3 regions of the Streptosporangium sp. NPDC000509 genome follow, and region 2 is predicted to be linked to each of the others. Evidence: riboswitches for the same ligand, from Rfam matches in the RefSeq annotation. Region 2 holds a riboswitch; each other region holds the start of a gene.
The links. A riboswitch is a leader RNA that binds a small molecule or an ion and turns the genes downstream of it on or off. The one in region 2 is predicted to bind S-adenosylmethionine.
Positions count from the first base shown of each region.

Region 1: another riboswitch for S-adenosylmethionine. It lies ahead of ACFY3D_RS17365 (glutathione S-transferase C-terminal domain-containing protein); the one in region 2 lies ahead of thrC (threonine synthase).
Region 3: another riboswitch for S-adenosylmethionine. It lies ahead of ACFY3D_RS11250 (aminotransferase class V-fold PLP-dependent enzyme); the one in region 2 lies ahead of thrC (threonine synthase).

Region 1 is NZ_JBIAYX010000008.1:324,408-327,674, reverse strand. Features, by position in the region: gene ACFY3D_RS17370 (FAD/NAD(P)-binding protein) at 1-946, opposite strand, end outside; gene ACFY3D_RS17365 (glutathione S-transferase C-terminal domain-containing protein) at 943-1,878, opposite strand; SAM riboswitch class IV at 1,918-2,030, opposite strand; gene ACFY3D_RS17360 (DUF402 domain-containing protein) at 2,083-2,604, shown strand; gene ACFY3D_RS17355 (ABC transporter permease) at 2,625-3,267, opposite strand, start outside.
Region 2 is NZ_JBIAYX010000028.1:28,249-31,515, reverse strand. Features, by position in the region: gene ACFY3D_RS36325 (MoaD/ThiS family protein) at 78-353, opposite strand; gene thrC (threonine synthase) at 376-1,665, opposite strand; SAM riboswitch class I at 1,680-1,820, opposite strand; gene ACFY3D_RS36315 (S1 family peptidase) at 2,064-3,267, opposite strand, start outside.
Region 3 is NZ_JBIAYX010000005.1:109,180-112,446, reverse strand. Features, by position in the region: gene ACFY3D_RS11260 (cytochrome P450) at 1-367, opposite strand, end outside; gene ACFY3D_RS11255 (TerC family protein) at 387-1,325, opposite strand; SAM riboswitch class IV at 1,568-1,683, shown strand; gene ACFY3D_RS11250 (aminotransferase class V-fold PLP-dependent enzyme) at 1,736-3,043, shown strand; gene ACFY3D_RS11245 (NADH-quinone oxidoreductase subunit D) at 3,061-3,267, shown strand, end outside.

The DNA of each region.
Region 1 (3,267 bases), on a different contig from region 2:
TGGGGTGGGCGGTGATGAGCTCGTGGTAGTACGCGAAGGCCAGCTCCTTGGCGACCAGCGGCCACACGTCCTTGCGGAAGTCCCACGGTCCCTCGCCCAGCGCCTCGCGGGTGAGGAAGCGCGGCACCGGCGGGCGGGCGCCCTTGAAGGGGTAGCCGGTCTTGGAGTGGTACGGCACCCCGCGCCGCGAGCCCACGTGCAGGAGGGGCTCCCGCCCGCTGGGCAGGTAGACGAGCTCCCCGTCGTACTCGCGGACGAACCGGCCGCCCCGGCCCGAGGTGAGCAGCACCATCAGGTCGACGAAGGCGAGCCCCATCCCCCGTACGATCACCGGCTCCCTCGCGGGGACGCCGTCCAGGTCGAGGTCCGCCGCGTAGCCGGTGGGCAGGTAGCGCAGCCCCGTACGTGTGGCGAGGCGGGCCAGCGTGCCCTCCTCGCTCGTCGGGGTCACGTCGCCGTGGCCCTGGGCGAGGATCACCGCGTCGACCTCGATCGTCCTGCCGTCCTCCAGCCTCACCGCCTGGCCGCCGGGGACGTCGGCGAGGTCGACGGCGCGGGTGGCGTGCACGTGCACCCGGACGCCGCGCGGCGCGGTCGCCACCGCGCGGTGGAAGACGTGGGAGAGGTAGTCGCTCTGCGCGGGGCGGGTGGCGAACCTGCCGGGGTCTCCGCCGAGCCATTCGGCCAGCGTGGGTCCCGGGCGGATCGGTCCCTCGCACCGCACCGACTCGTCGGTGAAGAGCGTCACGTCGGCCGCGGTGGAGTTCATCCAGAGCAGGTCCGGCTGGTCGCGCCGCCAGACGCGCCCGCCGCCCGGCGGATGGGGGTCGATCACGTGGACGTCCAGCGAAGGCCAGCCGAGCAGGTCGGCGGCGTTGGCGCAGATCCGTTCCACCAGGCAGGTGCCCGTCGGTCCCGCGCCGACGACGGCGATCGAGGCGCTCATACGGCGGCTCTGCGGTGCGGCTCGTCCCAGTCGGCGTACAGCGGCTCGACCGGGACACGCCAGGTGTCGGTCTCGCCGTGCCGGGGGGAGATGACGGTGAAGTCGGTGTTCTCGCGGAAGGCGGGGTGGGCGTACAGGTCCCTGGCGTAGGCCCACAGGTTGGTGAAGGCGGTCAGCGGGCGCTCGCTGATCCTGGCCGCCGGGTTGTCGCTCAGGTCGAAGCGGAGCAGGGTCGGCCAGAGCCGTACGTCCGCCTCGGTGATTCCCGAGCCGAACAGGTACCTGCGGTCGGTCAGCCGGTCGTCCAGCTCGTCCAGGAAGGCGATCACCTCTGCGCGCGCCTCGGTGTACGCGCTCTCGGTGGTGGCCGACGCCACGCGGCCCGCCGCCGTGTTGACGATCTCGTAGATCCTCGTGTTGAGCTCGTCGATCTCCGGCCTGAGCTCCTCGGGGTAGAGGTCGGCCTCGGGGTCACCGCCGAACCGGGTGGCGAGGTCGATCGTGATGTCGGGGAAGTTGTTGCTGACGATGCGACCGCTCGTCCTGTCCCACAGGACCGGCACCGAGACGTGCCCGTCGAAGCCGGGCTCGGTCGCCTCGTACGCCTGCCGCAGGGTGGTGAAGCCGTTGACCGGGTCGGCCCCGCGCCGCTCGCGGAACGCCCACCCGCGTCCGTCGCGCTCGTCGTCGACGTAGGAGAGCGAGACCACGTCCTGGAGTCCCTTGAGGGAGCGCACGATGGCGGCGCGCTGCGCGTAGGGACAGACGGCCGCGACGTAGAGGTGGTAGCGCCCCGGCTCGGCGGGGAAGGCGGTTGTGCCGATCCGCCCGGTGAAGGGGTAGCGCAGGCCGGACCTGCCACCGGGCCGGTAGTGGCCGTGGGTGTCGAGGTCGACGGGGCTGGCGTAGTTCAGTGTGCTGCTCTTCGGCATCTGACGCTCCCGGACATGTCGTGGTGACCCCGGTGAGGGGGTCCGCGCTTGCGGCACGCCCACCGTGCCGCCTGGTCTCCCCCGGGGGCACCCCGCCGCGGTGCGAGGGTTGCCGGTCAGCCAGCCGGGGCTTCGCACTGACACTCTTAACCTATTTAGAAGGTAGGAAATACATAGATCTCTGTCAAGCCTTAATGTCGGGGAATGTCCTATGAGAGCGTGAACGTGGTCTACCGCAAGTACGACGGGTCACTGCACTGGCACCACCGCGGCCTGCTGCTCGGCGAGGACGAGCACGGGGTGTGGACGGGCTGCGTGGCCAACTCCAGCGGCCACAAGGGCGACGGCCCCGCGGTCGCCTGGCCGCATCCGTTCGTGATGCTCTTCCCCCGCGACGCCTGGTGGACGGCCGCGTTCAACACGGCACCGCACAAGCACGAGATCTACTGCGACATCTCCACGGTGCCGCGGTGGAGCGACGGCCAGGTCACCATGATCGACCTCGACCTCGACGTGATCAGGGTCCGCGAGAACCTGCTGAAGGGCCGCCGGAGCCGGGTCTTCCTGGACGACGAGGACGAGTTCGAGGAGCACCGGGTCAGGTACGCCTACCCGCCCGACGTGGTCGAGAGCGCCCGCGCCTCGGCCGCCTGGTTGATGGAGGCGGTCACCACCCGCACCGCCCCCTTCGGGGACGCGCCGCACTGGCTCACCCTGGTCAGCTGAGCGCGTCCCCTCCGGATACCTCAGCGGGCGCGGTCGCGGAACAACCTGCCGGACAGCAGCGCCGAGACCAGTAGGAAACCACCGCACCAGGCCAGCGCCTTCCACGGGTCGCTCCCCACGGGCCTGTCGAGCAGCAGGCCACGCACGGACTCGATGATCGGCGTGGCCGGCTGGTTCTCCGCGAACCCGTGCAGCCACGTGGGCATGGTGTGGACCGGAACGAAGGCGCTGCTCGGGTAGGGCAGGAACATCACCACGAAGGTGAAGCCGCCCGCGGCCTCCGGCGTCCTGGCCAGCAGGCCGACCACGGCCGAGACCGCGGAGACGGCCAGGACGAACACCACCAGGATGCCCGCCGCCGCGGCCCAGCCCGCCAGGTCCGCGTCCGCCCGGAAGCCGAGCAGGAACGCGACGACGAACACGATGACGAGCGAGGTGAGGTTGCGCACGGTGCTGGCGGCCACGTGCCCGCCCAGGAACGCCCCTCCGCCGACGTCCATCGACCTGAACCTGTCGACGATCCCCCGGCTCATGTCCTGGCTGACGGCGACCGCGGTCAGGGAGGCGCCGTAGGAGGCGCACATGACGAGGACGCCGGGGACGGCGTAGGTGACGTAGTCGGTGCCGGTCTGGATCGCGCCGCCGAACAGGTAGACGAACATC
Region 2 (3,267 bases):
TGCCGTGGATTCGCGGGTTCCCCTGGGGATGACGCGGTGCGACGCGAGGCGGTCAGGGCCGCGTCAGGACGGAGGAGTCAGCCTCCGGCCACCGCCGGGATGATGGAGATCTGAACACCGGAGGGCGTCGCCGTGTCGAGGTTGTCGGCGAAACGGACATCCTCATCCCCCACGTAGACATTGACAAAACGTCGGATCTTTCCCGATTCATCGAGAATCCGGGCACCGATCCCCGGGAAGTCCGCGTCGAGCTTCTGAAGAACATCGCGCAGGGTCTCGCCTTCTCCGTTCACCTCGGCGGCACCATCGGTGCAAGTCCGGAGAATCGTCGGAATCCGCACAGAAACGCTCATAATTCAGTACCTTTCACGATTTCTAGGCGATAGCCGCACGGAATGCGTCAAGAGAGGGTCGAATCACTGCGGTCGGGCGCGCCTCCGCGGCCACCGCGTCCAGGGTCTTGAGACCGTCGCCGGTGTTGAGGACCACGGTCTCGGCGTCGGGGTCGAGCGTGCCCGAGGCGACCAGCTTGCGCAGCACCCCGACGACGACGCCTCCCGCCGTCTCGGCGAAGATGCCCTCGGTCCTCGCCAGCAGCCGGATCGAGTCGACGATCTCGGCGTCGGTGACGTCCTCGACCGCGCCGCCGGTGCGGCGGGCGATGTCCAGGACGTACGGCCCGTCGGCCGGGTTGCCGATCGCGAGCGACTTGGCGATCGTGTCCGGCTTGACCGGCCGGATCACGTCATGACCCGCCTTGTAGGCGGCCGAGACCGGGGAGCACCCCTCGGCCTGGGCGGCGAAGATCTTGTACGGCCTGTCCTCGACCAGGCCGAGCGCGATCAGCTCCTTGAAGCCCTTGTCGATCTTCGTGAGCTGCGAGCCGGAGGCGACCGGGATGACGATCTGGTCGGGAAGACGCCAGCCGAGCTGCTCGGCGATCTCGTAGGCGAGCGTCTTGGACCCCTCCGCGTAGTACGGCCGGAGGTTGACGTTGACGAAGCCCCACTGGTCGCCCAGCTCGTCGCCGATGAGCTCGGAGCAGAAGCGGTTCACGTCGTCGTAGGTGCCCTCGATGCCGATGAGCCTGCCGCCGTACACGGAGGCCATGACAATCTTGGCCTGCTCCAGGTCGGAGGGGATGAACACGCAGGCGTCCAGCCCGGCCCGCGCGGCGGCGGCGGTCACGGCGCCGGCGAGGTTGCCCGTGGAGGAGCAGGAGAGGGTGTGGAAACCGAAGTTGCGTGCCGCCTCGACGGCGATGGCCACCACGCGGTCCTTGAAGGAGTGGGTGGGGTTGCCGGAGTCGTCCTTCACGTGCAGCGAGCGGATGCCCAGCTCGCGGGCGAGGTTGCCGGCGTTGACGAGCTTGGTCCAGCCGGGCGCCATGTTGGGCTTGGCGGCCACGTCCTCGGGGACGGGCAGCAGCGAGCGGTAGCGCCAGATGTTGGTCGGCCCCTCGGCGATCCGCTCCCGGGTCACACGCCCGAAGTCGTACGCGATCTCAAGGGGCCCGAAACACTCGCTACACGCGAAGCTGGGGCCGAGGTCGTAGCGGGCACCGCACTCCCGGCAGGACAGCGCCACGGCGGGGCCGAAGCGCCGGTCGCGCGCGCCGTCGGCACGAGCGGAGGAGGTGGTGTTCTCAGTGGTTGCGAGCGCCATGAAGCGAGGCCTTTCCCTCATCTTCGTCTGGACCACCCTGGTCACAGACCGGAATTGGCACCTGTCCCGGTCGACCTCGTTCAGATCACGGGTCGTGAACCGGGATGGTTGCCGGGGCTTCGCAGGGCCGGTCCCTCCACCCCTCTGGATGAGCAGATATTCAGTTGGAAACCTGACGCGCAGGTCTTGAGCACTCTACCTCGCCCCACCGTCCTCCTGACTTCGTGTCTCACTGTGCGAGATACGGCGTGTTATCCAGCGGACAACCGGAACCGGGCCGCCGACCGCGAGACACGCGGCGGGCACCACGCACAAGCGGGTGAGGCCCCCGCCAGGCGGGGGCCTCACCCCTTCGGGTCAGCGCCGGACACGGCCCGCCGAAGGTGCCTGGGAACGAGTCACGGCACCCTGAATCCGAGGGTGTAGGAGCCGGAGCCGGCTGCGGCGACCACCCGATATCGGTAGTAGCCTGCCGTGCCGGTGTAGGAGATTTTCTCGTTGGCGCCTGGGCCGTCAGAGGTGGCGACGGCCGCCCAGCTCCTGCCGTCCCACTTCTGCAGATACAGGTCGAAGTCGCTGCCTTCAGCGGTCAGACAGGCGGAGTGGACGCCCCCCGTGGTTGACCTGTAGTAACGGCCCTTGGGCTGGTAGGCGGTCGCGCCGTTGGCGAGGGTGCCGGTGTAGGTGTTCGGGAAGCCGGTGCAGGTGCCCAAGACCGGCGGTGGCTGATTGCCCGCGACGGTCCTCAAGGTCAGGCCGTAGGCGGTGAGGATCGGGCCGACCGGCTGGAAGTAGGTGGTGCCCCCCTGGTCGCAGTCGCCGGAGCCGCCGGAAGTGACACCCTGGGCCTGGTCGATGGAGATGAAGGAGCCGCCCGAGTCCCCTGGCTCGGCGCAGACGCTGGTGCGGGTCACCCCGGAGACGGTGCCCTGGGGATAGGTGACGCTGGCGCCGCGCTGCTGGATGAGGCCGCAGTGCCAGCCGGTGGTGGAGCCGGACCGGCAGACCGAGGCCCCCTCGATGGCGGGCGTGGCTCCGGCGACGGACACGACGCCGCCCTGGCCGTTGTCCACCGACGGGGTGGGGGTCCAGTCGGCGTTGACCATGACCCAGGAGTAGTCGTTGCCGGGAAAGGTCGACGCCTGGAAGACACCCTGGGGGGCTCGGTTGAAGCCGGTGGTGGTGTCGCCGGCCTTTCCACAGTGGCCCGCGCTGACGAAGCCCGGTTGGGTGCCCTTGAGCACGGGGAAGCCGATCGAGCAGCGGCTGGTGGAACCGATGTAGTAGGCGTTGCCGCCCACCAGGTCGTACAGGGGCAGAGGAGCCTCGGCGGTGGGCACCACCTGCACCGCGTCCTCGTCCACGTCACTGTCCAGGACGACGCCCTCGGCCGCCTCGGGGTTCAGGGAGAGGACGAGTACTTTGTTCCTTTTCACGTCGACATAACGCACACTCGCCACGTGCCGCGAGAAATCCGGGGAGAGGTCGAGCTTCGTCTTGATCTCGTTGAGCTCCGCCAGCGACCTGGGGACGACCTGGGCCTCGGAGCCCGCCGCGAGGATCGAGGGGACATCGGTGCCACTGGTGGTGGCCGTTATCAGA
Region 3 (3,267 bases), on a different contig from region 2:
CCTCGGCCATGCGGGCGATCTTGGGGCGGAGGGCCTGGACCATGCGGGGGGTGAACGCCTTCGAGACCAGCCGCCGGAGCCTGGTGTGCACCGGCGGCTCGACGTCGAGCATCCCTGCCCTGATCACCCGCCAGAACGGGTCCTGGAACTCGGGGTCGTCCGGCCTGCCGAACTCCTGGTGCGAGGCCACGTGCAGGTAGGACCGGCCGAGCCTGCGGTCTCGCAGCAGCGCGTTGACGTCGGCGTGCCTCGCCACCAGCCATTGGCCGGTCGGCTCGAAGAAGCCGACCGGCCGCTCCCGCCTCAGCTCGTCGTAGACGTCGTAGGGGTGGGCGACGAATTCCGGATTCCAGGGATCAAAGCGCACGTAATCATCGTAATCCTGGTCAGGAGTCGGGCCGCTTGTCCGAATTTCCCTTTTTAGATGATTCATCCACTCCGTCCGCGGGACCGGTCTGGCTCGCCGGAACCCCCTGAGGCACCGCGACCGCCGACGCCTCCGAGCCGGCCCGGTGCGTAGGATCCACCGAGTCCTTCCGGTCCGTGCCGTCCACCGAGTCCGTACGACCCGCCTGGTCCTCGGCACCGTAGCGAGAACGCAGCTCGACCGGCTTACGCCTGCCCGCCTTGCCGCGCATCCGGATGTTCAGCAGCTCCACCAGCAGCGAGAACGCCATCGCGAAGTAGATGTAGCCCTTGGGGATGTGCTGCTCGAACCCCTCGGCGATGAGCACGACGCCGATCAGCACCAGGAAGGACAGGGCGAGCATCTTGATGCTCGGGTGCCGGTCCACGAAGCGGCTGATCGGCCCTGAGGCGATCAGCATCACGATGACCGAGACGATGACGGCCGCGATCATGACGCCCAGCTCGTCGACCATGCCGACCGCGGTGATCACCGAGTCGAGCGAGAAGACGACGTCGAGGATCATGATCTGGATGATCACCGAGGTGAAGGACGCCGACACCTTGCCCTCGGAGTGGTGGGAGTCCCCCTCCAGGCTGCTGTGCATCTCGTGGACGCTCTTGCCCAGCAGGAACAGGCCTCCGAGTATCAGGATCAGGTCGCGCCCCGATATCCCCTGCCCGAAGACCTCGAACATCGGCGTCGTGAGCCTCACCACCCACGACAGCGCGAACAACAGGAGGAGACGGCTGAGCAGGGCGACGGAAATACCGATCTTGCGTGCCCTGTCACGCTGCGCGGGCGGGAGCTTGCCCACCAGGATCGAGATGAAGATGATGTTGTCGATCCCCAGGACGATCTCCAGGGCGACAAGGGTGAAAAAACCTATCCATATCTCGGGGTTGGTGACCCAATCCATGGCCTTCTCCTTCTTCGGCCGATTTCTTCGGCCAACGCTCGAACGCGCGATCATCCAGCCGGCTTGACCTTCTTCGGCTGACTCCAGGACGACCGGGAAAGGCCCCGAGTTCCTTCCTTTCATCACAACTTCGCCGTCAATTCGCCGGACGCGCCCAGGCGCTCGCTCCCGCCCCGGACACCGGGTTGATCACCTTTCGGACTTGCGGGCCACCGCGGGACGTCGGTTATAGTGCCTCCGTAGGTCATGAGTGCCAGTGACAAGCCCCGGCTCGCTGGCCGGCAACCCTCGCGTCCGCGGCGGGGTGCCCCGGGTGAGGACCTGGTCCGGCACGAGGTGTGCCGGGCAAGCGCGGGCTCCAGGCACCTATGCCATGGGTTGGGGTCCGATGACCTCGAAGGAGCCATGGCGTGTCCACCCTCACGATCGGCACCCCCGCCACCCCCGTCACCCCGGCCACCACCGCCGTCCCCGAGACCCGCGCGTCCGGTGACCGGCCGATCCCGGCCGTGCTCGGCTCGGACCTGGAGGTCCCGGTCAGGGGCGGCAGGCTCGTCCGCTACGCCAACCTCGACTACGCCGCGAGCGCCCCCTGTCTGGAGCCGGTGAGCGCCGCCGTCGCCGCCGCGCTCCCGGCCTACTCCAGCGTCCACCGCGGCGCCGGGTACGCGTCCCAGCTGACCACGGCCCGCTACGAGCAGGCCAGGCACACGGTGCGGGCCTTCGTCGGCGCCCGCCCCGACGACTCGGTGATCTTCACCCGCAACACCACGGACGCGACCAACCTGCTGGCCCGCAGCCTGCCCGAGGGCACCACCACCGTGGTCTTCGACACCGAGCACCACGCCTCGCTGCTGCCCTGGGAGCGGGTCGTGCGGCTCGCGGCCCCCGCCTTCCCCGGTGAGGCCGTCCGCGCCGTCGACGACGCCCTCGCCTCGATCGACGGCCCCAAGCTGCTCGTCGTGACCGCCGCCTCCAACGTCACCGGGGAGCTGTGGCCGATCGCGGCGCTCGCCCACATCGCCCACCGCCACGATGCCCGCGTCCTCGTCGACGCCGCGCAGCTCGTCCCGCACCGCCGCCTCAACCTGACGGCCCTCGACCTGGACTACGTGGTCTTCTCCGGCCACAAGCTCTACGCGCCGTTCGGCACGGGCGCGCTGATCGGCCGTTCCGACTGGCTCGCCGACGCCGAGCCGTACCTGCGGGGCGGCGGCGCGGTGAAGGCCGTGAACGACGACGACACCGAGTGGCACGACGACCCGGAGGCGCGGCACGAGGCCGGAACCCCGAACGTGCTGGGCGCCATCGCGCTCGCCGCGGCCTGCGACGCGCTGTCCGCCACCGGCTGGACCCCGCTGGTCCGCGAGGAGGAGCACCTCCTCCGGCGCCTGAGGGCGGGCCTCGCGGGTGTCCCCGGCGTCCACGAGCTGTCCCTGTGGGGCCCGGACCACCCGCGCGTCGGCATCGTCTCCTTCGTGGTGGACGGCTTCACCGCCCGCGAGGTCGCCGAGGCCCTGTCCGGCGACTACGGCATCGGGGTCCGCGACGGCAAGTTCTGCGCCCACCCCTTCGTACGGCACCTGCTGGGCGCCAAGGACGGCGGCTGCGACGACGTCACCGCCTCCGCCGTCCGCGCCTCCATCGGCATCGGTACCACCTCCGAGCACGTCGACCGACTGATCGGCGCCCTGCGGGATCTTGTCTCGCGCGGCTGACGTGACAGCATGGCCCTATGACTGAAGGCGCGCGCCGTGAGCTGAGCGTGGGGATGGGGGCTGGAGCCGAGGCCGTACGGGGGGCGGACGGCAAGGAGCTCGCCACCGAGGACATGGTCCTCAACATCGGGCCGCAGCACCCGTCCACGCACGGTGTGCTGCGGCTGCGGCTCACGCTGGACGGGGAGCGGATCGGCTCCGCCGAGCCGATCGTGGGCTACATG